3 regions of the Paenibacillus sp. FSL L8-0708 genome follow, and region 2 is predicted to be linked to each of the others. Evidence: riboswitches for the same ligand, from Rfam matches in the RefSeq annotation. Region 2 holds a riboswitch; each other region holds the start of a gene.
The links. A riboswitch is a leader RNA that binds a small molecule or an ion and turns the genes downstream of it on or off. The one in region 2 is predicted to bind cyclic di-GMP.
Positions count from the first base shown of each region.

Region 1: it holds a riboswitch for cyclic di-GMP, as region 2 does, so the genes downstream of both, NYE58_RS02915 (choice-of-anchor A family protein) here and NYE58_RS12655 (DUF6612 family protein) in region 2, are expected to answer to the same signal.
Region 3: it holds a riboswitch for cyclic di-GMP, as region 2 does, so the genes downstream of both, NYE58_RS05230 (glycosyl hydrolase) here and NYE58_RS12655 (DUF6612 family protein) in region 2, are expected to answer to the same signal.

Region 1 covers NZ_JBBPBC010000001.1:615,909-624,121, forward strand. The annotation lists gene NYE58_RS02875 (hypothetical protein) at 1-79, shown strand, start outside; gene NYE58_RS02880 (hypothetical protein) at 181-477, shown strand; gene NYE58_RS02885 (hypothetical protein) at 467-604, shown strand; gene NYE58_RS02890 (hypothetical protein) at 1,001-1,216, opposite strand; gene NYE58_RS02895 (hypothetical protein) at 1,442-1,771, opposite strand; gene NYE58_RS02900 (DUF3221 domain-containing protein) at 2,274-2,618, opposite strand; gene NYE58_RS02905 (ASCH domain-containing protein) at 2,970-3,383, shown strand; gene NYE58_RS02910 (hypothetical protein) at 3,583-4,080, opposite strand; cyclic di-GMP riboswitch class I at 4,471-4,561, shown strand; gene NYE58_RS02915 (choice-of-anchor A family protein) at 4,670-7,003, shown strand; gene NYE58_RS02920 (alpha/beta hydrolase) at 7,150-8,085, shown strand.
Region 2 covers NZ_JBBPBC010000001.1:2,687,906-2,696,118, reverse strand. The annotation lists gene NYE58_RS12665 (CapA family protein) at 1-745, shown strand, start outside; gene NYE58_RS12660 (NADH-dependent flavin oxidoreductase) at 824-1,987, opposite strand; gene NYE58_RS12655 (DUF6612 family protein) at 2,100-2,948, opposite strand; cyclic di-GMP riboswitch class I at 3,066-3,157, opposite strand; gene NYE58_RS12650 (RNA polymerase sigma factor) at 3,361-3,879, shown strand; gene NYE58_RS12645 (DUF4179 domain-containing protein) at 3,863-5,476, shown strand; gene NYE58_RS12640 (Cof-type HAD-IIB family hydrolase) at 5,629-6,429, opposite strand; gene NYE58_RS12635 (hypothetical protein) at 6,485-6,652, opposite strand; gene NYE58_RS12630 (pseudouridine synthase) at 6,691-7,455, opposite strand; gene NYE58_RS12625 (RsmB/NOP family class I SAM-dependent RNA methyltransferase) at 7,458-8,213, opposite strand, start outside.
Region 3 covers NZ_JBBPBC010000001.1:1,174,468-1,182,680, reverse strand. The annotation lists gene NYE58_RS05240 (discoidin domain-containing protein) at 1-2,173, opposite strand, end outside; gene NYE58_RS05235 (glycosyl hydrolase) at 2,225-3,745, opposite strand; gene NYE58_RS05230 (glycosyl hydrolase) at 3,897-5,447, opposite strand; cyclic di-GMP riboswitch class I at 5,460-5,539, opposite strand; gene NYE58_RS05225 (sugar phosphate nucleotidyltransferase) at 5,676-7,049, opposite strand; gene NYE58_RS05220 (UDP-glucose dehydrogenase family protein) at 7,789-8,213, opposite strand, start outside.

The DNA of each region.
Region 1 (8,213 bases), 2.1 Mb from region 2:
ACTAGTCCTACTGAGGAAAGCGACAAAGGAGACAAAAGAAAAAGGAACCAAACGCCGCCGGGCAGGCAAACGTAAATAGGTTCCCGGAGAGCAGGGGTTGCGCCCCCTGCTCTCCGCCCAATCATAACATAAACGGTTTGAACGATACAATCAGCCGGCGGGCATACGCGGAGGGGTACGATGAATAAGAGCGAGACAGAAAAAGCGGTAAAGTCAGCCAATGGGCTGAAGGTGGCATACCCATTAGATGAGATTGAGCAGCTATTTGAGCAATACGAAGAAGCGGCCGATGCTCTGCAGGAAAAGATCGACCGCTTGGAAGGCATGGAGGAATTAGGAGAAATGCTTCAGGAACGACTTGATAAATACAACGAGCGAATGGAGGCGCTGGAACGTGCAAAAGAGGCTCTGGAAAGCTTACGGGATACATTCTCAGAGTTTGAAGAAGCTTTAGGGGATTTAGAGAATGCAGTATAATATGGGGCTATTCCCCGTCAACATGAAGGAGGAAGTGAAAATGCTGAATACAATCACCTATATCATTATTGGTGCCGCACTAGTCGTCTCTGTGGTTGCACTAATTAAAGCACGCGGTCGGCGCTAATGTCGCCCGCATCCGCCTTGTTGATCTGCAGCTTGTTCTTACAAGGGACGGACTGGTACAAGACCAATCATTTTCTTCTAACATTTCTTCTAACCAAACTTCTAACGGCTACTAAATATCTACAAACCCTTATAAGTATCTAAACAGCATTTCTCGTATATAATTCAGTCTTGCAAACCCTTATACTACCTTATAAATACTTGCTTGGTCGCACTCGTAATGCGTAGGCCGGGGGTTCAATTCCCTTCACCAGCATCCCAAAAAACCATACGTGGCGCGGATTCTTGAAATTTGGAGAGTCGCGCTTTTTTGTTTCTTCTACCATTAATATTACAAAGTGATTTTACAAGTGTTTGGGAATATGAAAAACCCCACCAGTTTAAGGTGGGGCTTTTGTTACCAAGTATTATAGTTCGATTGATACTTAACTTGCTTATTCACATAGCTCTCATTGGGGTAATCACTTCTGACAGACTGCAAGTAACCTGAAATTGCAAATGCTGCAATAAGCCCTCCTATAATTCCTGTGATGAAGCTGAATGTTGAAAATCCGAATGTGGCAACTACTCCAATGGAAGACAATGCTACAAGCAATAGACTGAATATTTTCATCTTTATACACACCTCCATTTTGTATATGTAGTAATTTGGAAATTAAGATTGATACGTTACCTTGTTTGATCGGTTTCGATAAAAATAATAAAAATTCAGCAAATCTTTAGACGGGCTTCATACTTATTTAAGCTAAGAGGATTATAGTAATTACATAACCCCCTTATAATATAGATCTAGACCCTGCCGGAAGTTGGTGGGGTCACTTTTTTGCACAGAGTAATTTTATAAATATGGTTGCCCAATATAGAAGAGAAACAAGAAATATAAAATGTAGAGAATGGGTAGCTTTATTTTTAATTTCTTGCAGGAATTTTTGAATTTTTCTGAGGTCTTGGACAGATTCTTCATCACATATCCATAAATGAGGAATTGTCCAATAATAAAGAAAATGAGCTTAAGGGGAAAGTTGCCCATTTTTATCTCAGTGAAAATAATAGTGAATGTGACACTCACAAAGGTTAGTGATACAACTTTTAAAAACTGTTCATAACGATCTTGTGGTTCTTTGATAGGATCCTGCTGCCCCCATTTTCTCTCATCAATTTCTGTCATGGTAAACCTCCAATCTACTGAATGTTATTAGTATTTCACCAGATTGAGATGCTTTTTGAACAGGGAGAATTAATTGGGAAACCATTATGAGTATAGTTGTCTGTTGCATCTTGTTGAAAGCTTACTTGTTGTGGAGATAGTACATTGCCTGAAGTTATAAGCTCCTATAGTTGTTACATCGTAAGGTTTCAGTAATTCCAACAAAGAGTGAACTCCCAAATGCTTGGGATTATGCCCACTGGCTTCGGCTGGTGAGCTTTTTTTCGTTTACAGAATGTCCCGGAATTATTATATTCAGATTATGTAAATGTTTAGTCCGGGATAGATTATTCATAGTAAATATTCGGAAGGGTATTTCTGCTTCGGAAATTCCCGTAACAGAGATGTTGAGAGTATATAATATTCCATATTATATACTCTGATTTCTCTTTAAATCTACTATAAAGAAGCGCCGTCCCTTTTGGAGACGCCGCTTCTTTATAGTAGATTCTATTCTTTTTGCTCAATTCTTGATTTTGGTGATCTTTTTGGCGGTAACTTGTGCAGGGAATGAATCATCACTTACTTCAAAAAATACTTTAATCTCATCGCCTTTTTTATATTTAGAAGGTGCAACTTTATTTACCCAAATGGCTTGAGAGTACTCATTAGATTCGAGAATCTCCTTGTATTCCTTGTTCAAGTCTTCTTCTTTTAATTCAGAAATTACTAAAATTCTTTTATTTTCTACATCTATTGTGTGTACAATTCCTTTCAAAACTTCATTATTCTTACTACAGGCGGTGACGAATAACAAAAAAACAAAAATAAGAGTCCATTTAATAGTAGTACGTGGTTTTTGAATCATGGACCTTCCCCTCCAGTGGTTACGACATTAGTTTAAAATCGGTTGCACAGGCATAGCATTTAGTACATTACCAATATAAGAATAAACAGCAGCCTTTCCATTATGACGACCTTTATTGATTCTGGGGAGTTACAGGTGAATGTCTGTAGTATTGATATTTTCATAAGAACTTTTGTTTGTATATAATAAAAATAAATGTTCTTATTTTAGAGGCGATCAATGATGGAAATGAGTATCGACCAAACGGTTGGGATTATTTATCAGGTCAAGGTGAACAAGATTACACAACGCGAGATCGAGATCCGTGGCATCCGTGAAAAACGTCCAACATAAACAAAGGGGATAAATATCATGCGGTGTATAACAATACGGCAGCCTTGGGCGACCTTAATTGCTCTTGGTGAAAAAGAGTTTGAAACTCGTTCATGGAGAACAGCCTACCGCGGCGAGTTAGGCATCCATGCCGGAATGAGGATTGACAAAAAGATTTGTGAACAGGAACCGTACAAATCAGTATTGGCGAAACATGGCTATACAGCGAATAATTTGCCGACAGGAGCTATTATTGCTACAGGTCAGCTCGCGGGATGTTATGTGGTTACTCCAGAGGTGGATTTAAGGGAATGGATCAATGGGAATGAATATGATTTTGGCGACTATAGTGAAGGACGGTTTGCCTGGAAGCTTGAAGGGGTTCATCCATTAAGCCATCCAATTCCAGCTAAAGGTCGGCTAAGCTTGTGGGAGCACTCTAATCACTTCTGAACGGCGAACAATATTTTTAATGTAATTTTTATGTGCCTATCAGCTATTTTTCAGGTTCGAGGTATATATTAGAGACACCAAACACCCCCCAGTGTTTTGTGGTATATCTCTCTCAGGTCTTGCCAACTCCCATGGTAAGGCCTATTTTTTTGTTCACTAATTGATTGGGGGGAGAGAGCGCAGCGGCTTCTATACAGCTTTACTTAATCTGGTACTGTTCTTCGTAACTCTTAAAAGATGAAATATCCAGCCCTAGGTATCTGCACATATGGATGGCAGCTTGAGCCGCAACAATGTCATTCAACAGCAGCATTCGTTCATGATAGCCACGACATATATACTTGGCTTCAATTCCAGTATTAAGTCTGTTTTGCTCATACACCTTGATTCCCCGTCTTCTCATTTCTGCACGAACATCCCTTAGATCTGTTGTAGCTACTGCAGCAGCTGTTCCAAGCACCTCCAGATAAGGGGCGGGTGTTCGTAAGTGTGTAGATAAAATGGCGGAGTCCCGTTCGAAAGCTGATAAAATCATCGGAAGCAATAAATAAGATTTCACCAGCATGTTGTCCCTGCTTTCTGCTCTATGCATGAATCTCATCACCTCTAATAGGAACGTATATTCGTATTCTACCCCGATATTCCAAAAATAATCAATGGTATTTCTAAACAGCTTATCCAATGTGATTAAATTCACAACTAAATAACGAAGAATAAATTATATTAAAAATTGTAATAATAAAAATTAATGTATCGAACGCAAATAAAGGAGAATTATGATGGAAAAAGAGGGCAGCCTCCAGCGTGGATTGTTTTTTGGTTTAATTCTGAGTATTCCCTTATGGATATCCATATTGGGCTATATACAGTTACTTTAAAATTTAATGAAAAACCTTATGCGAAGCGCCTTCAGGCGCTTTTTTTGTGTGGTACTAATGCGGGGAATTATCGAAAGGAATTGATTGACAATTGTGGGTGTCGGGCGCTAAACTGTTATTAATTCAAAAGTATTAAAAGTCATAGACTGTTATTGGATAGAATGCTTCAGCTACCAGTTCTGGACTTGCAGTGTAATACATATATATAGTCATGATAATAGCAAACCGTCTGAAAGGGCGGGACGCAAAGTCCAGGAGTCTAAAGTGTCTTAAAGGCACAATGACCGTCCGACTGCCATGAGAAGGGAATTTCACTTCTTTTTGGCGGTCTTTTTTGTTGTTAGGTCCTTTAGAGTTTCTGGTAATTATTCTGATTAATATAAATCATAGTTTTAGGAGGTGTGCCATTTGAAAAGAAGAATAAAACCGTTACTCTCGCTTGTATTAGCTGGGATTTTGACGGTAGGTAGTGGGCTTTCCTCATTGGGAGCTGGAGTTGCTGGAGCTAGTAGTTCTTCTACATTGGGAATTGCAGCGGTCTACAACGTGTTTATTCTAGGGGATATAACAACAGTTTCGGATACGGAAGGAAGGTTTGCTGCTGGAGGTAACGTTAACTTAACCAACTATAGTGTTGGAGATAGGTTGACCGCTGCAGAGGTTTCCCTGACTGACACACTTGTTGTTGGAGGGAATCTTACTTTCAACGGAGGTACTGTTTATGGGAATATCGTGCACGGGGGAGATTTTTCAGGGAATGTAACGCTCCTCAAGGGTGGTACAAAAAGACAGGGGAGTACGATTGACTTTTCAGCAGTAGGTCAGTCTTTGAAGGACAAATCAGCAGAACTTGCAGCATTGCCGGCGAATGGAACAACAGTGTACCAATATGGCAACCTTATCCTGACAGGTACAGATCCTGCGGTCAATGTTTTTAATGTTTCAGGAGATAACGTCTCTAATACCTACGGAATTACAATAAATGTTCCTTCAGGATCTACTGCAATTATTAATATTGATGGTTCTAACGTAAAAATGAAAAACTTCGGATTTCTACCTAATAACGTGTTGAACAGCAAGAAAATTTTGCTTAACTTTAGCCAAGCTGCGTATCTTGATATGGCAGGCATAGGTGTAATGGGAAGCATACTTGCCCCCTATGCTCATGTTGATTTTATTAATGGTCAGATTAACGGTACTTTAGTGGCGGCTTCACTCAAAGGTACTGGTGGTGGTGAATTTCACCACTATCCATACGATGGTGATGAACCTGGACCAACACCGACACCAACGCCGACAGTGACGCCAACACCGACACCAACGCCAACAGTGACACCAACGCCGACACCAACGCCGACACCAACGCCGACACCGACGCCAACGCCGACGCCAACGCCAACGCCGACAGTGACACCAACGCCAACACCAACGCCAACGCCGACAGTGACACCAACGCCGACGCCGACAGTGACACCAACGCCGACACCAACACCGACAGTGACACCAACACCAACACCGACAGCGACACCAACGCCGACACCGACGCCAACACCATGTCCGACGCCAACACCAACGCCGACAGTGACGCCAACACCGACACCAACACCAACGCCGACGCCAACGCCGACACCGACGCCAACGCCAACGCCGACAGTGACACCAACGCCAACACCAACGCCGACACCGACGCCAACGCCAACGCCGACAGTGACACCAACGCCAACACCAACGCCGACGCCGACAGTGACACCAACGCCAACGCCAACGCCGACAGTGACACCAACGCCAACGCCGACAGTGACACCAACGCCGACGCCGACAGTGACACCAACACCAACGCCAACACCAACACCAACGCCGACGCCGACAGTGACACCAACGCCGACACCAACACCGACGCCAACACCGACGCCGACAGTGACACCGACGCCAACGCCGACAGTGACGCCAACACCGACACCAACGCCGACAGTGACGCCAACACCGACACCAACGCCGACAGTGACACCAACACCAACGCCGACAGTGACACCAACACCAACGCCAACAGTGACACCAACGCCGACAGTGACGCCAACACCGACACCAACGCCAACACCAACGCCGACACCAACACCAACGCCGACGCCGACAGTGACACCAACGCCGACACCAACGCCGACAGTGACACCAACGCCGACACCAACGCCGACAGTGACACCAACACCAACGCCGACAGTGACGCCAACACCAACACCAACGCCGACGGTAACGCCTGAGGCAACACCGACACCGACGGTAACACCAGAGGCAACACCAACGCCGACGGTAACGCCTGAGGCAACACCAACACCGACGGTAACGCCTGAAGCAACACCAACGTCGACACCAGAGACTTCGGTGTTCCCGACACCAACGCCATCATCCGTAATTGGCACTATAGTTCTTGCAGAAGATCCTGTGCCGCTTGGGCCTGTAGCTTCGCCGACACCAGCGCCAGTACCAACACCGTCGAATAGCACAGAAGTACTTGTTGATGATGATGAGATCCCATTAGGTCCGGTACCGGCAGTGACACCAACGCCAACACCAACACCTGATGAAATCATCGTAGTGGACGATACGATCCCATTAGGAAAGCCACCTGTGAAGGAATTGCCAAAAACGGGTGAATCAAGTCCTGCACCTTACTATGTAGCAGGTTTAGGTTTTGCACTTATCGGATTATTAATGAGAACCAAGTTCTCCAAAAAGAATAAATAATAAAGGGTAGATCAACATAGAGTCGCTTTCGGGAGTGTTCCGATGGCGGCTCTATTTGTATGTCATGATTGCGATAGTTTGGTGCATTCTAAGTAGATGGTATACTCTTGTTGCAAAGGAAATGAAGAGGGGATGGCGAAGGCGAATTGATATGGTTCATTATTAGCGCTGTAATCATCATAGGGATTCTAATCTATGTGGGATTTTTCTTCTATGGTATTGCTATTAAACGAGCGCCAAAGGTATTTCTAAGTAATAATCCTAATCTGAAGGCTGATCCTCCGGTTGCCGGAGCTTCTTGGGGGGAGGGGAAGGATTGGGTCTCTCGCCAGAGCTTCGAGAATATTGAGATCGTATCTGCAGATGGACTTAAACTAAGAGGTTACTTACTCCGATCTAATCGTGCTGCGGGACGCACAGCCATTCTAGCCCACGGTTATTCAGGTAAAGCAAAGGATATGGGGGCGTACGCCAAAATCTACTACGAGAACTTAGGCTTTAACATCCTAATTCCCGATGCAAGAGGGCATGGAGATAGCGCAGGGGATTACATTGGTTTTGGTTGGCCGGAACGAAAAGATTATTTGCAATGGATTGAATACATGATTAAAAAGACTGGGCCTAGTGCTCAAATTGTGCTTCACGGTGTCTCTATGGGTGGTGCTACAGTGCTAATGACCTCAGGGGAAGATCTTCCGCCGCAGGTAAAAGCTATTGTTGCGGACTGCGCTTATACCTCAGTAAAAGCACAATTATCTTACCAACTACGACGCATGTATCGCTTGCCAAGTTTCCCTTTCGTTCAAAGTGCAAGTCTAATCACCCGCTTGAAGGCGGGGTATGGCTTTGGTGAAGCCTCTGCATTAAAACAAGTGCGGAAAGCGAAGGCTCCGATTCTTTTTATTCATGGGGATGCGGATAACTTTGTACCTTTTGCTATGATGAATGAATTGTATGAGGCATGCCAGAGTCCAAAAGAGAGGCTCATAGTGCCGCAAGCGGGGCATGGATTGTCTTATGATACGGATAAGGCGGGGTATACAGATGTAGTAACAGCTTTTATAAGTCGATATGTAAAATAAGTCCTGAACGTAGACAGCGCCCGATATCCGCTAGGTAGCGGTTATCGGGCGCCTATATTTTTCCACACATGACGTAGTCCTTGAATAAGGATCGTACCGTCATGCTTTCTCGTTATATTCATCCCCCG
Region 2 (8,213 bases):
ATTAATAACGGCCAACAATCATTGCATGGATTATGGTGCCCCGGGTCTGGTTCGGACGTTACGAGTTCTGGACCGTAATGGAATCGACCACACGGGAACAGCTAAATCATTAGAAGAATCCAAGAGAACGCTTATTAAAAACGTCAAAGGAATTACGATTGGCATCCTCTCCTACACAGCAGGAACCAACCGAATTCCTGTACCAGTGAGTAAGCCATGGCTGGTTAACCGGATATCTACGCCCAAGATTATTCGGGAGATTCGAGATTTAAAAAAGAAAGTCGATCTAGTCTTGCTTTATCTGCATTTCGGAAGCGAATATCGTTACACTCCAAACAAGAGGCAAAAAGAGCTGGTCAATCTCTTCTTTAAAAATGGCGCCGACATCATACTGGGGTCTCACCCACATGTTCTTCAACCGTTAGCGCTTCGTGGAAAAAAACAATTCGTTATTTACTCATTGGGGAATTTTGTTTCGACTAAACTAATGAATATTCCTTATACACAAAGCGGTATCATTCTTACGCTTAAAATAAAGAAGGATGAAAAAGGACACACGAGTATAACTAACGTAGGTTACATCCCGACTTGTGTAGATCGAAGAATAAAAAGCGGCAGGAAAATTACAGAGATCATCCCCATCCGCGACGCATTAAAGAGAAGCGACACCGACATAAAAACAGAGCGGCGAAATCTCATGAATCGAATGTTGAAACATACGACAACAATCTTAAAGAGGGAATAGAGTCGTTACAGAAAAATAACGTTCCGCGGAATTTACCGCGGAACGTTATAGATTTAGACCTCAAAACTGTGTTTGGGTTTAGCGTAAACGATCAGGCATCATTAATTTAAGGAATTCTAGAATACCATTCTCTACTACGAGTTCTTCTCTATCTTGATCAGCAAGTACTCTTCTGATGATATCTTCTTTACCCTCCAGCACTTTACTTGTCCAATGAGGATCAATGATAAGAGACCGTCCTACTGCTACTAATTCAGCATTTGTCAACGTGTCCTCTGCGTCCTGTTTGGTACGGATATCTCCTACCCCAATTAAAGGTACACGGCCATTGATTTTCTCATGTACATATTGCAGGATTGATTTTTCTTTAAAATCTTCTGATGCAGATACTTTCTTAAAATCCCCTAATGAAATATGCAGATAATCCAGCTTTTTATCAGCTAATTTATCAATAAGATAAAAGGTATCGGTGATTTTAATTCCAGGCTCTTCATATTCTTCTGGAGAAAAACGATACCCGACAATAAAATCCTTAACCTTTGAATTGTCAACGACAGTAATAACTGCATCCACTAATTGGTTAATGAAATTAAATCTTTTCTCTAAGCTTCCGCCCCATTGATCTTCACGACGGTTGGAGTGTGGAGAGAAGAATTGTTGGATTAAATATGTGTTTGCTCCATGAATTTCTACCCCGTCAAATCCAGCTTGAATAGCACGTTGAGTCGCTTTTTTAAAATCCTCAATTACACCGAAAATTTCATTTTCTGTTAATGCTCTTGGAATTTCTGCATTCGGACGTTCGGCAGCAATGGCGCTGGAGGAAACGGGTTGTACGCCACGCAATATTTTTGAATCTGTCATTCTTCCTGCATGGAATAGCTGTAAAATAGCTTTTGTTCCATTTCGTTTAATAGTAGATGCTAATCGGCTAAGGCTAGGAATAAATTCATCGGAGGAAACACTAAGTTCACCTTCCCATCCTTTTCCACCCTCTTGTACATTTGCTGCCGCAGTGATGACCGCACCTACTTCGCCCGTTCTTAGCGAATAGTATTTCAATTCATCTTGTGTTACTACACCGTCATAAAAGCTCATTCGTGTGGTCATTGGAGCCATAACCACTCGGTTTTTTAATGTCAGCCCTCTGCGAAAAGTTAATGCTGTGTCTAGTGCTATCATCTTTTTCCCAACTTTCATTAAATTATATTTAGATAAATTATTATATACATGCGCATACATATAAATTACAGCAATGATTTATTCTTGTCAACTAATAAAGAACTGCTGTTGGATACAACAAAAAGCGCTGTTCCGCTGAACAGCGCTTTTTGCTCGTTATGAATCGTCCTTATTATTCTAGTTCGGCCGGTTTTACAATGGCTGCACCTTTATTATTTTTGGAATATTTAGCTTCGATTTTCGTGGTGTATGTATCTTTGGCTCCATCACTTACCAGCACATAACTCAGATCGACTGTCAGCTTTTCCGTTTGCCAGGTCTTAGTATTGACGAATAATTTCCACGTTACGCTTTTGGGTTGAACTATCTCTCCATCCCAGAGGTTCTCCTGGTCATAGAGTTTGATTATCCCCTTAGCTGCTGTCGGATCGGTTACCGTGAATTGTAAGACTGTTTGTGCGCCAGCAGTGCTGACTTTCATGGATTTTTTATAACTTTTGACCGAATCAAGCATGGAAACAGGATCGTATTGGCCTTTAGAGTAAAAGGCATCCCATTCCGTTTTCTCCAGTCCAAGCCAATATTGTGCATCAGGATCGATTGGCTCCCCGTCATCGTCGTAACCTTCATCTTCAGATTCATCGATCAGTTCACTTCCGTCTACAAGATAGTAAAACTCCTTGTCATTGGCATATAGACTGTACGATGTTTCTAAAAGACTACTAGCGACAGTGCCTGCTGCGGCAAAATTCGGCAGACGGTTGATATCCAGCTTCAGAGTGTTGGTGTTGCTGATACGCACCCCGCCGCTTTGAATATCCTGTTTTTTGGTCACATCCAGATGGAAATTCTTTATTGCTTTGGAGGCTGCCGTTACTTTGCTGATCATCTGATCCGCGGTTACTACTGTTGAGGTAGCTGCTGACACTACTCCTGGATTAGACATCCATCCGATCGTTCCGGACAGCAATAAAGCACCTACTGCCAAACTAGTACCTATTGTTTTGAAAAAACTGTTCATGTACTTCCCCTTTCGGCCCCTTGCGATAATGTAACGCCGTATAGGTCGAAATAATAAAAGAGCTCAAAATAGACTACATATTCTTAGAGCTATCCTTTATGCTTCATAAGACATCCCTATGGCGGCCTGGCGATCATTTCCTTCTGTCGAAAGGCTTTAGACCCATGGCTTTGTGTCATCATCTTTCGATGATTTTACCTTTAACGCGGACATTCAATTAGTTTTAATAGATTACGGACGCATGTCCCACCGCTAATTTTATCATGGTTATAATTACCTGTAAACGACTTATCTTCTATTCGAATTCGCTATGATACTCAGAAGAAATACTACAATCAAAATGAAAAATGAACGATTACATACGCTTATAAGTCTTATTAATGAGAACAGCAAAGACAGGGGGTGCAGCAAAATGAGTGACCGGGAAATTTTCGAGCTCTATAAAGAACAAGTATATTATTTTTGTTACTACTTAATGAAAAATCAGGCAGATGCGGAGGATATTTCCCAAGAGGTATTTGTAAAAGTTATCTTAGCGGATAAGTCGAAGGTAAGAAACTTGAAAGCTTGGATTTTACGAATTGCTTCGAATGAGTGCAACAGTGTGATCAAAAGGCGTAAGACGGGGTGGATGAAAGAAGTACGTAATTATTTACTATCCAGGTCTGAGGAATCAAACCCTGTAGAAAAACGTTTGGATCGACAGGAAACTAAAAAAGAATTACAAGGGTTATACCGTCAGCTTCCTGACAAAATCAGAATGGTAGTAGTCCTTCGTTTTATAAACGAATTGACTGTACCCGAGATCTCTAAAGTTATGAGCATACCCGAAGGAACTGTAAAATCCAGACTGAACAAGGGACTTGAAATACTAAATAGAATGGGTGGAACCCAACTAAAGGAGCTGAATAGTAATGAGTCTGTATATTGAAAAAGATAAACATATTCCCCGACCGGATTATGATTTGATGTGGACTGCCATAGAACAAGAAGCTTATAAACGTCAAAGAAATCTGCATGCCTCCCAGAATACTCCTAGGTCTAATAAAAAGGTTATTCCTATCAGTATTGTCTTCTCTTGCCTCTTACTTGTAGCCATTCCTGTATTCGCTAGTATGACGATTAATTGGGATAAAATTGGTGGTCGAAGTGTGAGCAATGCATTAAATAACGGCATCGGTCAACAGTATAATCTTCAAACTTCCAGTTCAGGAGTAACAATGAATTTGAACGGTGTTGTAACTGATGGAGAAAAAATGAAAATGCTGTTATCACTTGATACTAAATCTGATCTATCCCAATATACTGGATTTGCTACAGAGGAAAACATCATGACTAATGAATCCGGTGCCAAGGCAAAGGTATACGGTTATTTAGAATACGATCCTGAAAGCCAGAAACTCATTGGAGTATATGAGACACCTGATACATTAAAGGATGATAAAAAGGACTACAGGTTTGAAGCACGGAATCTCATTTTTTACCGTGATCAGAATATTCCCTTACAATCTAATCATCAAGCAGGGGATACTATCGATACTGGAGTTAAGCAATATCCAAGCATTCAAATCGAATCCGTTCGACATGTTTCCAATCAAACCATTATCCGTTACAAAGTCGCTGCATCACCATCTGACTTAGGACGGGGTAATCCACATTTGGTAGTTAGTACTGGTGGTCAAAAGAATGAAGCAATTCCAACCATCATGCCTAACGAAGGATCGGATTTATTTATTGAACAGGTTTTCAATATAACTGAATCAGATTGGAAGGAAGCTAGTCTTCATTTTAGTTACATTGAAGAAGCGAAACGATTTTCAGGTACGTGGAAGTTCGATTTTAAAGCAGATGGACAAAAAGCAAGTGAGGCGATTTACACTAAGAAACTGTATAACAGTCCTGAATTTCAAGAAAAGACCGGCATAACCTTAGATCAGCTAGTGGTTACCCCTTTAGATATCCAAATTCTAATAGATGAAAATGATTCGCTTAAAAAAGGAATTGTCCACTATAATACCGCTCAGTTGGTTATAGGTGATCAAACAATCACTGGGGGTTGGAATTTGAAGGGAGATCATTCCGAAGGCTACCAGCATTTATTTCAATTCGAATCTCCGGAATGGTATAACGACTGGTCCGATGTTCCAATGAAACTTATATTAAAGGATGCTGTCATTGAGAAACGTGATACTACTAAGAATTGGATCACTATAAACAAACCTAAAGAAGAAAAGCAGTTCACTTCACTTGATGTCGATGGGTTAAAAATTGAATTCACTTACTATACTGAGGGCGAAAATTTGATTGTCGAATCAACATCCAAATCTTCTGGCTTCAAAAGCGTTAACCAAACTACGTTACGGATTAATGGCAAAGAAGTGGTGCCTGAAATTACACCTAAGGGCATGATATCTACAGGAACTAATATTGATAGCTACAAAGATATCCCTTTCGACGAAAAAATCGAACTGAACCCTGGTATCTATAAATATAGCGATCCTAGCCGGAACGAGGAAATTAAACTTTAATAAAGGAAGTTAATCTATGTCCCGCCCTTTCTAGTTAATCCTAAGGGCGGGTTATTTATGGATAAAATCATTTCTGTTTATGTATCTCTTTTATTTCCTTCACAACAAAAAAAGCATAGAACGGACTCAAGTCCGCTTTATGCTTTCCATTATTAAGATAAACAATATTTAACCAGCGCATCTCGCACACCATGCTCGTTGTTAGACCCCGTGACAGCATTCGCTGCCGCTTTGACCTCAACCGGAGAATTATCCATCGCAACGCCCATACCCGCGTATGTAAGCATAGAAATATCATTAAAATAATTACCGATCGAAAGAACTTCCTCTTGCGGAATTCCCAGCTTCACAGCCAGATTCTTTAAGGCGTTGCCCTTGGAGGCTTCCGGATGCATCAAATCAACGAAAAATTCACCACTGCGCAAAATATTGTACTCATGGGTCCAAGTACGCCATTCACGTTCAGCTTCGTCAAGGATTTCTGATTGTGTAAATACAGTAAACTTAACAACCGGTTCACGGAAATCTTCCCATGCTGGCAGTGTAGCCGGCACGATACGGAAGTGTTCATACATATAATTGGCTTCTTTGGTCAGGTTTTCTACATTATCTACATACATATCAAAAGCCGTATTCACATCATAATGAATATCATGCTTTCTACAATAATCAATATAAGGGTCAAGACCACGAGCATCCATACCGTATTGATGCAGCACTTCCCGATCTTTCACACGAACCGTAGCAGCTCCATTATGACCCAGCACATAACCAGACAGCCCCATTTCCTCCATAAAAGGAATCGAGTTCTGCGGACTGCGGCCGGTACATAACACGATCTGCCCGCCAAGACGCGTAACTTCAGCAATGGCTTCTTTATTCTCAGTGCTCAAGTGGTGATCATCATTCAACAGTGTACCATCTACATCTAGTGCAATCAGTTTGTATCTCATACTCCCACCATCCTTGTCTTTCTTTTTCTATATATATTGAACCTGGCTATTTGAGTTAAGTTTCAGTCGCAACTGCGGTTAATATTTGGACTTCCAGCCGCTGTTGTTTCCAGATTTCTTGATTTATACCGTTTACTAGTGGTTGAAATCCGGAAACAAAGGCGGTCGCTATCGCTTTTACAGTTCCAAATTTCCCCTCCGCCACTCCATTCCCTAATCCCAAGTTTCCAAATTCAATTTACATACCATTTTTTCTCTATATTATTGTTCTAATGCTTCTGTACTTAAGAGTGCCAGTTCCTCTAGCGTAAGTTCACGACTAGCTCCCAGTGGCAGGCTTTCGTCCAGCTTCAATTCTCCCATAGATACTCGTTTCAGAAAAGTGACTTTTTTGCCGACAGCTTGGAACATTCGCTTCACCTGGTGAAACTTTCCTTCTGTGATGATCAGCGAAATATGTGAGATTACTTTACTGCCGCGTTCTCTTCCCAATATAGTTAGCTGTGCAGGTAAAGTAACATATCCATCTTCCAGCTCGACACCTGCCGCAAAAGCCGCTACATCGTCTGCATCTACGTCTCCCTCAACTGTTGCTTCATACGTCTTAGGGACATGCTTGCGTGGCGATAGTAGCTCGTGAGCAAGCTTTCCATCATTGGTGAGCAGAAGCAGCCCTACTGTGTCCTTATCTAACCTTCCTACAGGAAAAGGTTCAAACTGTACATATTCCTGCTTTAAAAGATCCAGAACGGTCCGATCCCGCTTGTCCTCTGTTGCCGACAGAACTCCCGGTGGCTTATTCATCATAAGATAAATAAATTCACGATAGGTAACAAGCTCGCCGCCAACCACAATTTTATCGTGATAAGGGTCTACATGAAATCCACTATCCTTGACGACTGCACCATTCACGGTAATTAAACCTTGCTTGGCTTGTTTACGAATATCGCTGCGTGATCCTACCCCCATATGGGACAATACTTTATCTAAACGCTGCTTTTTTGCAGTTTTCCCTGATAGGCTCATTCTTACATCCACCTCCAGCCTGCGGGATATTCATTCTTGAGCACACCGTCCTGCCACTTCCCCCAGCCTGCACTATAACCATCTATGCAGACCAGTACGTATCCTTTTTGGGTAGTTCCTATTTTAATAGAGAGACGTTCTTGACTAATCAACAATGTCTCTCCTTTAAGATAGGAAATAGCTTCATTACTCGTACTGGAAAGTGAGACACTTCGGCAGCTCTCTTCAGAGTGTAACGCGGTAGCCATTGGATGTCCTGGGATAAATCTGCCGTTACGGACATGTCCTACATACCATCCTGGACGAATCGCCTTTAATCCATTTAATCTTTCCTTAGGTAGTGGGGAGATGTACAGATGATCACCGAAGAAAATCGGATACCCTTTTGGCTCCCAGCCAAGCTGGTCTTTTATAAAATCTCCATATGCAGCCAAGGCTTGCTCTTCTCCTGAACCTTGACGGCCACGTTCAGCGCCAGCAGCAGATTTATTAGAGAACTTACCTTCTTTCCCTCGTCTGGCTTCTGGTTTGTTTGCGGATTTAATATGAGCAGTGCCTTTTTTATTCGTATTCCGTGTAACTGCACTCAACTTAACTTCGGCTTGATCACGTTCCTCTGCAGATACCTTTGGCCCCACATGTTGCAGCACAGCCATGAAATGTCCTTCACCTTTTACTTTATGCGGCCATAGTCTTGCTGTCCCTGATAGTTCTCCAAAACCAGGAGCAAATGAGCCAGTGCCTCCAACTGTAATCAC
Region 3 (8,213 bases), 1.5 Mb from region 2:
CCTTCATTTCCCCGCCGCTACCTTCAGCGCGAAGCAGCTCATAGCTTGCTCCTGGTGCCTCCAACCAATTTAATTTTACAGCTAAACCTTTTGTTGCTGCGGCTTTGAATCCTTTAGGTGCCGACGGCTTTACTTCAGAGGAAGGCTGCATAATATACTGAACAGCCTCACCTGGAGCAAGGGTCTCCGTAAAGGTTAACGTAGGAGTAGCCTTTTTACCTGTTACATAACTTCTTGCTTTTTCATACGTATCCCCGTTTCCAAAACGTTCCCCTTCATACACCCCGTTTTTCGGCATAGTCACATTTACACTCACAGTTTGTGGAGTAGATTCAAAGTTAACGAAATTAACCAGCACCTTATTTGAGGTCGCTCCGCTTCCCGCAAGAGGCTTCAATGTAGAAGTATCCACGGCCCGAACATATACCAGCTTGTCGGCTAACACATCTTTGTTGGCAATTTGATAAGTTAGCGGAGCTCCATGTGTAGCATAGGCAAGACTGAGCCTTCTCATGATGCTGACACGTGAATCCTCATTTTCTTTTGTATAATAAATCTCTGTGGTCGCCGGATCATGCTCTTCTAAATTAAACCCGTATTTGAATAAACTGAAATCCTTAAAAAAAGCAGCATGCTGCACAAACATATCCGCATAACCAATATGTGCACGCATGATCCGGTCGAATACAGCCGCTGTCCGCTCCGTTGCCCCGTATTGATAGGCATCCACATGACTGTCCGAGGTACCAAATTCAGTGGTCAGCATTTTTTTGCCGAGTCCATTGTCTGCACCAGTGAAGGTCTTCAAATTCTCAGTAAAGCTTCCTCCATTACTAAAAATATAAGAGTCGCCGTAGGAATGTCCATTGGTCAAATCCGTAACCTTCTCCAGCTCCATACGTTGCTCTGGATCACGTTCCCAGCCATCCGGATCTCCACATTCCTTCCCAGTTCCCTTCTGATTACCGCAAGAATCCTCACTGTAGCTCGGCCAATATGCCCAGCCCGGAGCAACAGTTTGTAAATGGGGCGCGATTTGCTTGCCCTTTTTATTCAGCCAGTCCGCAATCGCCAGGTTCACTGCCTTAGAACGATTGAATAATCCCGGCTCATTATCTACCTCATAATATTGAAAATAGGGGCTATATTGCTCAAAATAATCTGTCAGCTTTTTCTCCGCGTCAGCAGGCAACGATCCATCTGCCTTAAGCTTAATATCACCAGTATGCAAATACAAAGCAACCGCCTGCATGTTGTAATCCTGCAATACCTTGTAATATTCCATCATATCCGAGCAGGATCTCCCGACATCACTGGCACAGCTAGTACGCATCACATTCCCGCTATAAGCCATCCCTAGCCATTTGATAACATAAGGCAAGTGCGTAACTGCACCTTCATCGAAATAAAATTGTTTATTATTCACTACTGTTCCCGTCAGTGTATAGCTGCCATGGATAGGCTCAGAAATTGGAGCGTTAAGAGATTCTAAACGGAGATTATCCCAAGTCCACCAGGAATATTCGTCTTCTTTGTCACTGCAATATAAACAGCGAACCGTTTGCAGCTTCAATTCATTCGTTCCTATCTTCAATTGCTCCTTGGGAATATATAATTCATAGGTCTTTTGAAAGTTATATTCGCTTTCTGTGCCAGCAACGCCCGCAATTTGAATGATCCCCGACAATTGATGATTGGAGAACACACTCATTTGCGGCACGGATTTATAAGCATCCAGAATACCTACGCTAAATAAGACCCCATTCTCCGGGATCTTATTTAGCTGATAGGTGATCGTTAATTCCGGCTGGGTCTTTCCATTCAAGCCTGCAGGCAAGCTCTGAAGAGCCGATGATTTGAGCACCGAAGAAGTAACATTAAATTCCTTCTTGCTGCCAGAAGTGCCACTCGCAGCGAATTCAGCTGCTGAGCCATCATGTTGTCCCAGATTCCAGATCACAGTACCATCCGGTATTTCTGCTGCAGCATCAGTTCCTGCAGATAGTCTCGGTATATTGGCACCTACCTTATAATCGTTTGTCCTATTCGTTCCGAAGACAGAGACAGACAACAGAAACAAGACGGTTAATGCGGCGAATTTTAGTAATAACAGTAATGGTTTGTTTGCAGATATCTTATTTTTTCTATTAGATATTCTCCTCGTTATTCCCATCCATAGGTCCTCTCTTTCTTCCGGAATGTCTTACCCTATCATTTCATTAGATTAAGGAAGGAACAATGCCCCTTGTGGAATTACCTGCTGCTTCTGGCGGGAACTCTCCCATAGCAAACGAAGATTGGCATCTCCTTCATTCTCATAATATTCAATTTGGATATCATAAAGCGTTCCGGCTGTGAGCGGGATACTTCCTTTATGAAGGGTTGCACTTTGATTTTTCCAATTGTCGATGATCAGCTTTCCGTCAATCCAGACACGGACTCCATCATCAGAGGATGCCGAAATCGTATATTTTTCACTGAATTTGGGTTTGAGTTTCCCTTTCCAGCGTACAGAAAAGTGATCTTCATTTATCTCTGAGGCAGGAGACCCGCCATGCCAATTAAAATCAATCTTACGGTCATTGCGGATAAGTACCGCTTCTCCCTCTAAATCAGTATTGTTATAGTATTCTCCAGTTAAACCCGTTAGGGTTATCGGAGTTACGGGTGCTATCGAAGGACCTCCTGTTGTGAGAACATAGTCCTCTCTTGATACTATAAACGAGTCTTTCATAAAGCTTTTAATTGACTGTAGCGTATTATTTTCTGTCAGTAATTTTCCCCAGGTCATCATATAGACCCATTTATTTTGTTTCTCAGTTAATACATCCGGGTTCGGCAGTTGCCCACTCTCCCCGATTCCGATAGGTTTACCCTCGGCCAATGCGAGCAGATCCTCATAGTAGGACTGTTTATAATCGTTATTGTAGATATCCGCAGCCAGAACATCGAGTTTATCCCCACCGGGATAATATGCAGCATATGGATCTGACCATTCATTCGGCGCATTCGGATTCCACACCCACAGTAGATTATTTAGCTTGTGTGTGTTTACAAAACGATCATAGACAATACTCCACAGCTCTGAAAAATTGTCCTTTTTCCCCCACCAAAACCAACCACCATTCATTTCATGGTAAGGTCGCCATAAGACCGGAACTCCGGCATCACGCAGCTGACCCAAATATCCAGCAACCTCGTCTAGATCTGAGATTAGCTTCTTATACTGAGCTGTCCCAGGTGTAACATAAGCATTAAATTTCTCTTGACTGAGACTTCTGTTTACATTGGACCACTCTGGAGAGGTTCCCGGTAAACTCTGATGGAAGGTCATGGCTACAATGCCACCCTCTTGATGCCATTCAATTGCACTGTCTATAACAGCTTGCCGCTGTTCTGCGATCGTCTCTTCGGATTGATTATTAATCGCCCCTAATTCATAACCATGTAGAACAGCATTTTGTCCCGAAGTATTCTTCAGCTTATGAACCAGTTCATCTGGACTTTCTAGATAATCATGCTGGCCGGACAAGATCCCTTTGCCACGTAGATTTACCAAATTACTCAGCAGTTGCTTGGCTTCTTCAGAAGCCGAAGGATTGCTTGGTATAGCCGGAGGTAGAGAGGAAGAAACACTCATAGCCTTCGGAAGACTTTTAACCTCTCCCCAAGGCAGCAAGGAAAAAATAATAAACACCGGTAACATAGTAAACAACAATCTGTTTTTCTTATAATATTTACGCAAATAAATCCTCCTTTCGGTAGCTGTACTGCCTCCACAGGTGTTAAAAACATACCTGTTATCGGACAATCGTCTTCTGACCTAATGAGGACTATAGCTTAGTAGCTCTGCAATAACGCAGAGCCACTAAGGATCGACCTTTAATTTTCATCAATCAGGAGACATCCGGAAGAAAAAGTGCACTTGCTGGAACTGTCTCTTTAGCTTGACTAGCACTTTCCCACATCAAGCGGACTCTCGCATCGCCTTCATTCTCGTAATACTCCACCTTGATATCATATAGCTGGCCAGCCTTCAGCGTTATAGTGCCCTTACGCTCAGTACCACTTTGCTTAGTCCAACTATCAATCACGGATTCCCCATTCACCCAGACACGGATACCATCATCTGAGGTAGTGTAAAATGTATATTGCTCATTATATAATGGCTTGATTTTACCGCTCCAACGTATGGAGAACCGATCAATCCCGAGGGCGGCATCCGGCGAGCCTTGCCGCCAATTGAAATCGATTATTGCATCAGTTCTGTTAAGAGCTGCTGCTCCCGACAACTGCATGTTGTTGTAATACTCTCCTGCAAGCCCCTTCGCGAGAGGAATTGCTGCCTCCCCCTCTTCTTCGGAAGGTGCCGGCGCTGGTGCGGCGCTAGGTGTCGGTGCCAGACCAGTATTTAATTTATCTCTGGTCAGGGTATAGTTGCTATTCATAAATGTTTTGATTGTGTCTGCACTGTTATTCTCGTAAAGCATTTTTCCCCAGCTCATCATATACGTCCATTTATTTTGCGATTGCTGAAGCTTCTCCAGATTAGGCATTTCACCATTTTCCCCGATCGCAATCGGTTTGCCTGCGGCTAGACTCAATAAGCTGTCATAGTATTTTTGCTGGTAATCATTTTCGTATATATCTGCTGCCAGAATATCTACTTTATCAGCACCTGGATAAGTTAGCGCATAAGGATCTGACCAAACATTGGGAGCATTCGGACTCCATACCCATAACAAATTATTTAATTTATGAACGTTAACAAAACGGTCATACATAATATTCCATAGTTTAGAAAAGTTATTTTTCTTCCCCCACCAGAACCAGTTCCCGTTCATTTCATGATAGGGTCTCCAAAGCACCGGAACGTTGGCATCGCGCAAGCTTTTTAAAGAGACGGCCACCTTATCAAGCTCAGCGATCAGATTGTTATATTGCTTGGTACCCGGTGTAACGTAACTATCGAACTCACTCTGGCTAAGTGTTTTTTTCACATTATCCCAGTCATAAGAGGTGCCCGGCAGGTTAGCATGAAAAGTCATAGCTACGATCCCGCCCGCTTTATTCCAGTTGATGGCGCTGTTCACCACACTTTGACGTTGCCAAGCCATCGTTGCTTCGGACTGGCCACTGATCGCACCCATTTCATAACCGTGAAGAGCCGCATATTGTCCGCTGGTTCCCTTCAGCATATTGTTAATTTCATCTGGACTTTCTAAATAGTCATGTTGACCGGCAATAATACCTTTTCCTGAGATCGAGTAAAAATAGTTAAGCAGCTTTACGGCTTCAGGTGAGGCACCTGGGGTAACTGGCGTTCCAGAATTTGAAGCAGCTATGACAACAGACGGCGAAATTCCAACAGCAAGCGGAAGTGCAGTCAGAAACAGGACGAGTGACAGAAATGCACCAAACAATCGATACGTACGGTAAGCTTTCAAAATAATCTCCCTTTCGGTAGCCAGGCTGCCACTCTTTCGAAGGCCCTATAGCTTTGCGTCCCTACCTTTCGATAGGTTTGCCTTTTCAATTTAAGAGAAATAATCTCTCTTACCGTAAGTATCGACGACAATTAATGATATATTAAGTGTTTTTATGACTTTTTTTGATAATTGAGTCAATTTACCTGTTTCAAGAAATTTTGAATTGGTTAAATAGATAGGTTAGACCTATGAAATGAATTGTTGTAGTTCTATATCATTCCAGTCTAAAGTAATACGTATGTTATCTTCTTCTACTAATTCAGACCCCGTCTGTACCTCTATAAACTCAACATCCGTCAAAGCAAGGATCGCGTGCTTCGTTCCTTCCGGTATACGTACCACGTCCCCAGCCTTCACATTATGTTTTTTCTCATTCAGCACAATACTTGCTTCGCCGCTGACGATTGTCCAAATTTCACTACGCTTGCGATGTAATTGATAGCTGATATTATTCCCCTCGGATATAAAAATCCGTTTGGTCAGCACTTCATTGCCTTCATCATATTTCACATAATCAATAACTTTGTAATGACCCCAACGGCGTTCCTCGTACATCGGTCTTTGTTCAAAGGTCTTCAGCACTTCTTTAATCCGTGGGCTCTCAGCTTTATGGGTAACTAGAATCCCATCCGGGCTAGCCGCAATGATCAGATCCTTCGCACCAATTACCGTAATCGGAATGTCCAGCTCATTAATCAAGCAAGTCCCCTCAGAATCCGCCGTCACAAAACCTTTTCCTACATGCTTGCTGCTCATTTCCTCTGTCAGCGTATTCCACGTTCCAAGATCCTTCCAGAATCCATCATACGGCTGCACCACAATATGTTCTTCTTTCTCCACCACTTCATAATCAAAACTGATGGAAGACAATAGCTTATACTGCTTCTGCAATTCTTCATATCCTAAAGGCAACCCTTTACGCTGCAAAATATCTAACAAGTACCCTAAGCGGAAGGCAAACACTCCGCAATTCCACAAGGCATTTTGCTCGATGAGCTGTTCTGCTTGTATGCGGTCAGGTTTCTCTTGAAAGTGACTCACCTTCATAAAACCATTTTCCCCCGCCTCTTCGGTGGTAGGAATAATATATCCGTATTTCTCTGAGGCATGTTCAGGAACAACACCCATTAGAGCCAGATTTGCTCCACTTTCCAGCATGGTCCCCTCAAGCATAGCTATGGTATCGAAAAAAGATGCTTCTACATAAGGGTCAACAGGCAATATTGCTACCGTCTCCGCTGGAGAAACACCTGCCACTGAATAAAGATAGGTAGCTGTTAAGGCGATAGCCGGAAAAGTATCCCGACGCTCCGGTTCAACGATAATCGGCACATGACTTCCCAGTTGGCTTTGTATCATTTCTACTTGGCCACGGCCGGTGGCCAGATAAGATGATTCTGCCATCCCTGCTTCCTCCAGCTGTCTCCAGACACGTTGTACCATGGATTCTGGTTCACCTTGAGGGCTTTCAAGTACCTTTAGAAATTGCTTTGAACGTGAGTCGTTGGACAACGGCCATAACCGTTTACCTGAACCGCCTGATAGAAGTACCATTTTCATAGAATGAACCCTCCTTGAATTATGGAAATCGAGCATATTTGAATTGTTATCAAAACGTCAGCTTCCACTTAGCCTTATTTCGAGCGGATGCACTAAAAAAATTTGTTAGGTAGAAACCACTCCAAGGGATTTTGGACTTCCGATCGCTGTTATCCTCAGATTTCCTGATTGAACCGCTTCTCGCGGTAGAAATCCGAGGATAGCATATGCTTTTGAAGCTAGCTTTCCTACGGAAATCTTTCGGGCGAACACTCCGTTTCTACAATTCCAAATTCCCTTTCCGTTCTTAACCTAACCAACTTCTTCTTAATACTTGATCCGTGCGTACCGGGCTGTACCAGCCGGAAGCAAGCACGTTTTTCTAAAGATTTGCTTCTGCTCCGGGGGAGGCAGCTGCAACTGCAAGAACAACTGCAAGAACAACTGCAACTACAAGAGCAAGACTAGTTGCCACCACAGAGACAGAGACAATGACAACTACAAATGCTACTGCGGTATATAATCAGAGTACCTAACTTTATAAATTGCTTAGAAACTTAAGATAAGGGAACGGAGTGACGGAGGGGAATTTTGGAACTGTAAGAGCGATAGCGTCCGCCTTTGTCTGCGGATTTCTACCGCTATCAGCGGTTAAAATCAGGAAATCTGCAGACAACAGCGGCTGGAAGTCCAAACATTCTCTGGAGTCACGGCTCATCCCTAAATAGAAAAAACACATGTTCAATCAATATAACTTAGATTAAACCGCTCCAGCTACACTAGCAGAATAACCGCTCAATCCACCCATCTGCGGGCGACCGACAGAATGATAAACGAGGCCGGTACCCTCGATTTGCTCCTTGGAATACACGTTGCGTCCATCAATCAGCACCCCATTGCGCATGCTTTTCGCCAGCTGATGCAGATCAATGTCCTTCAGTAGGCTCCAATCGGTCAAGAGGCATACGGCATCGCTGCCCTCAGCCGCCTCCTCTGGCAGATTGCACCAGCGAAGCTGCGGATGATCGTATTGCTGCCTGAAATTTGTAGCTGCGATTGGATCATATAGTTTGACTGTTGCCCCTTCAGCCACCAGTGCCTCAACAATCTCTCTGGCTGGAGCTTCGCGGACATCATCAGTGTTAGGCTTAAAAGCAAGCCCCCATATCCCAATTGTCGAACCGC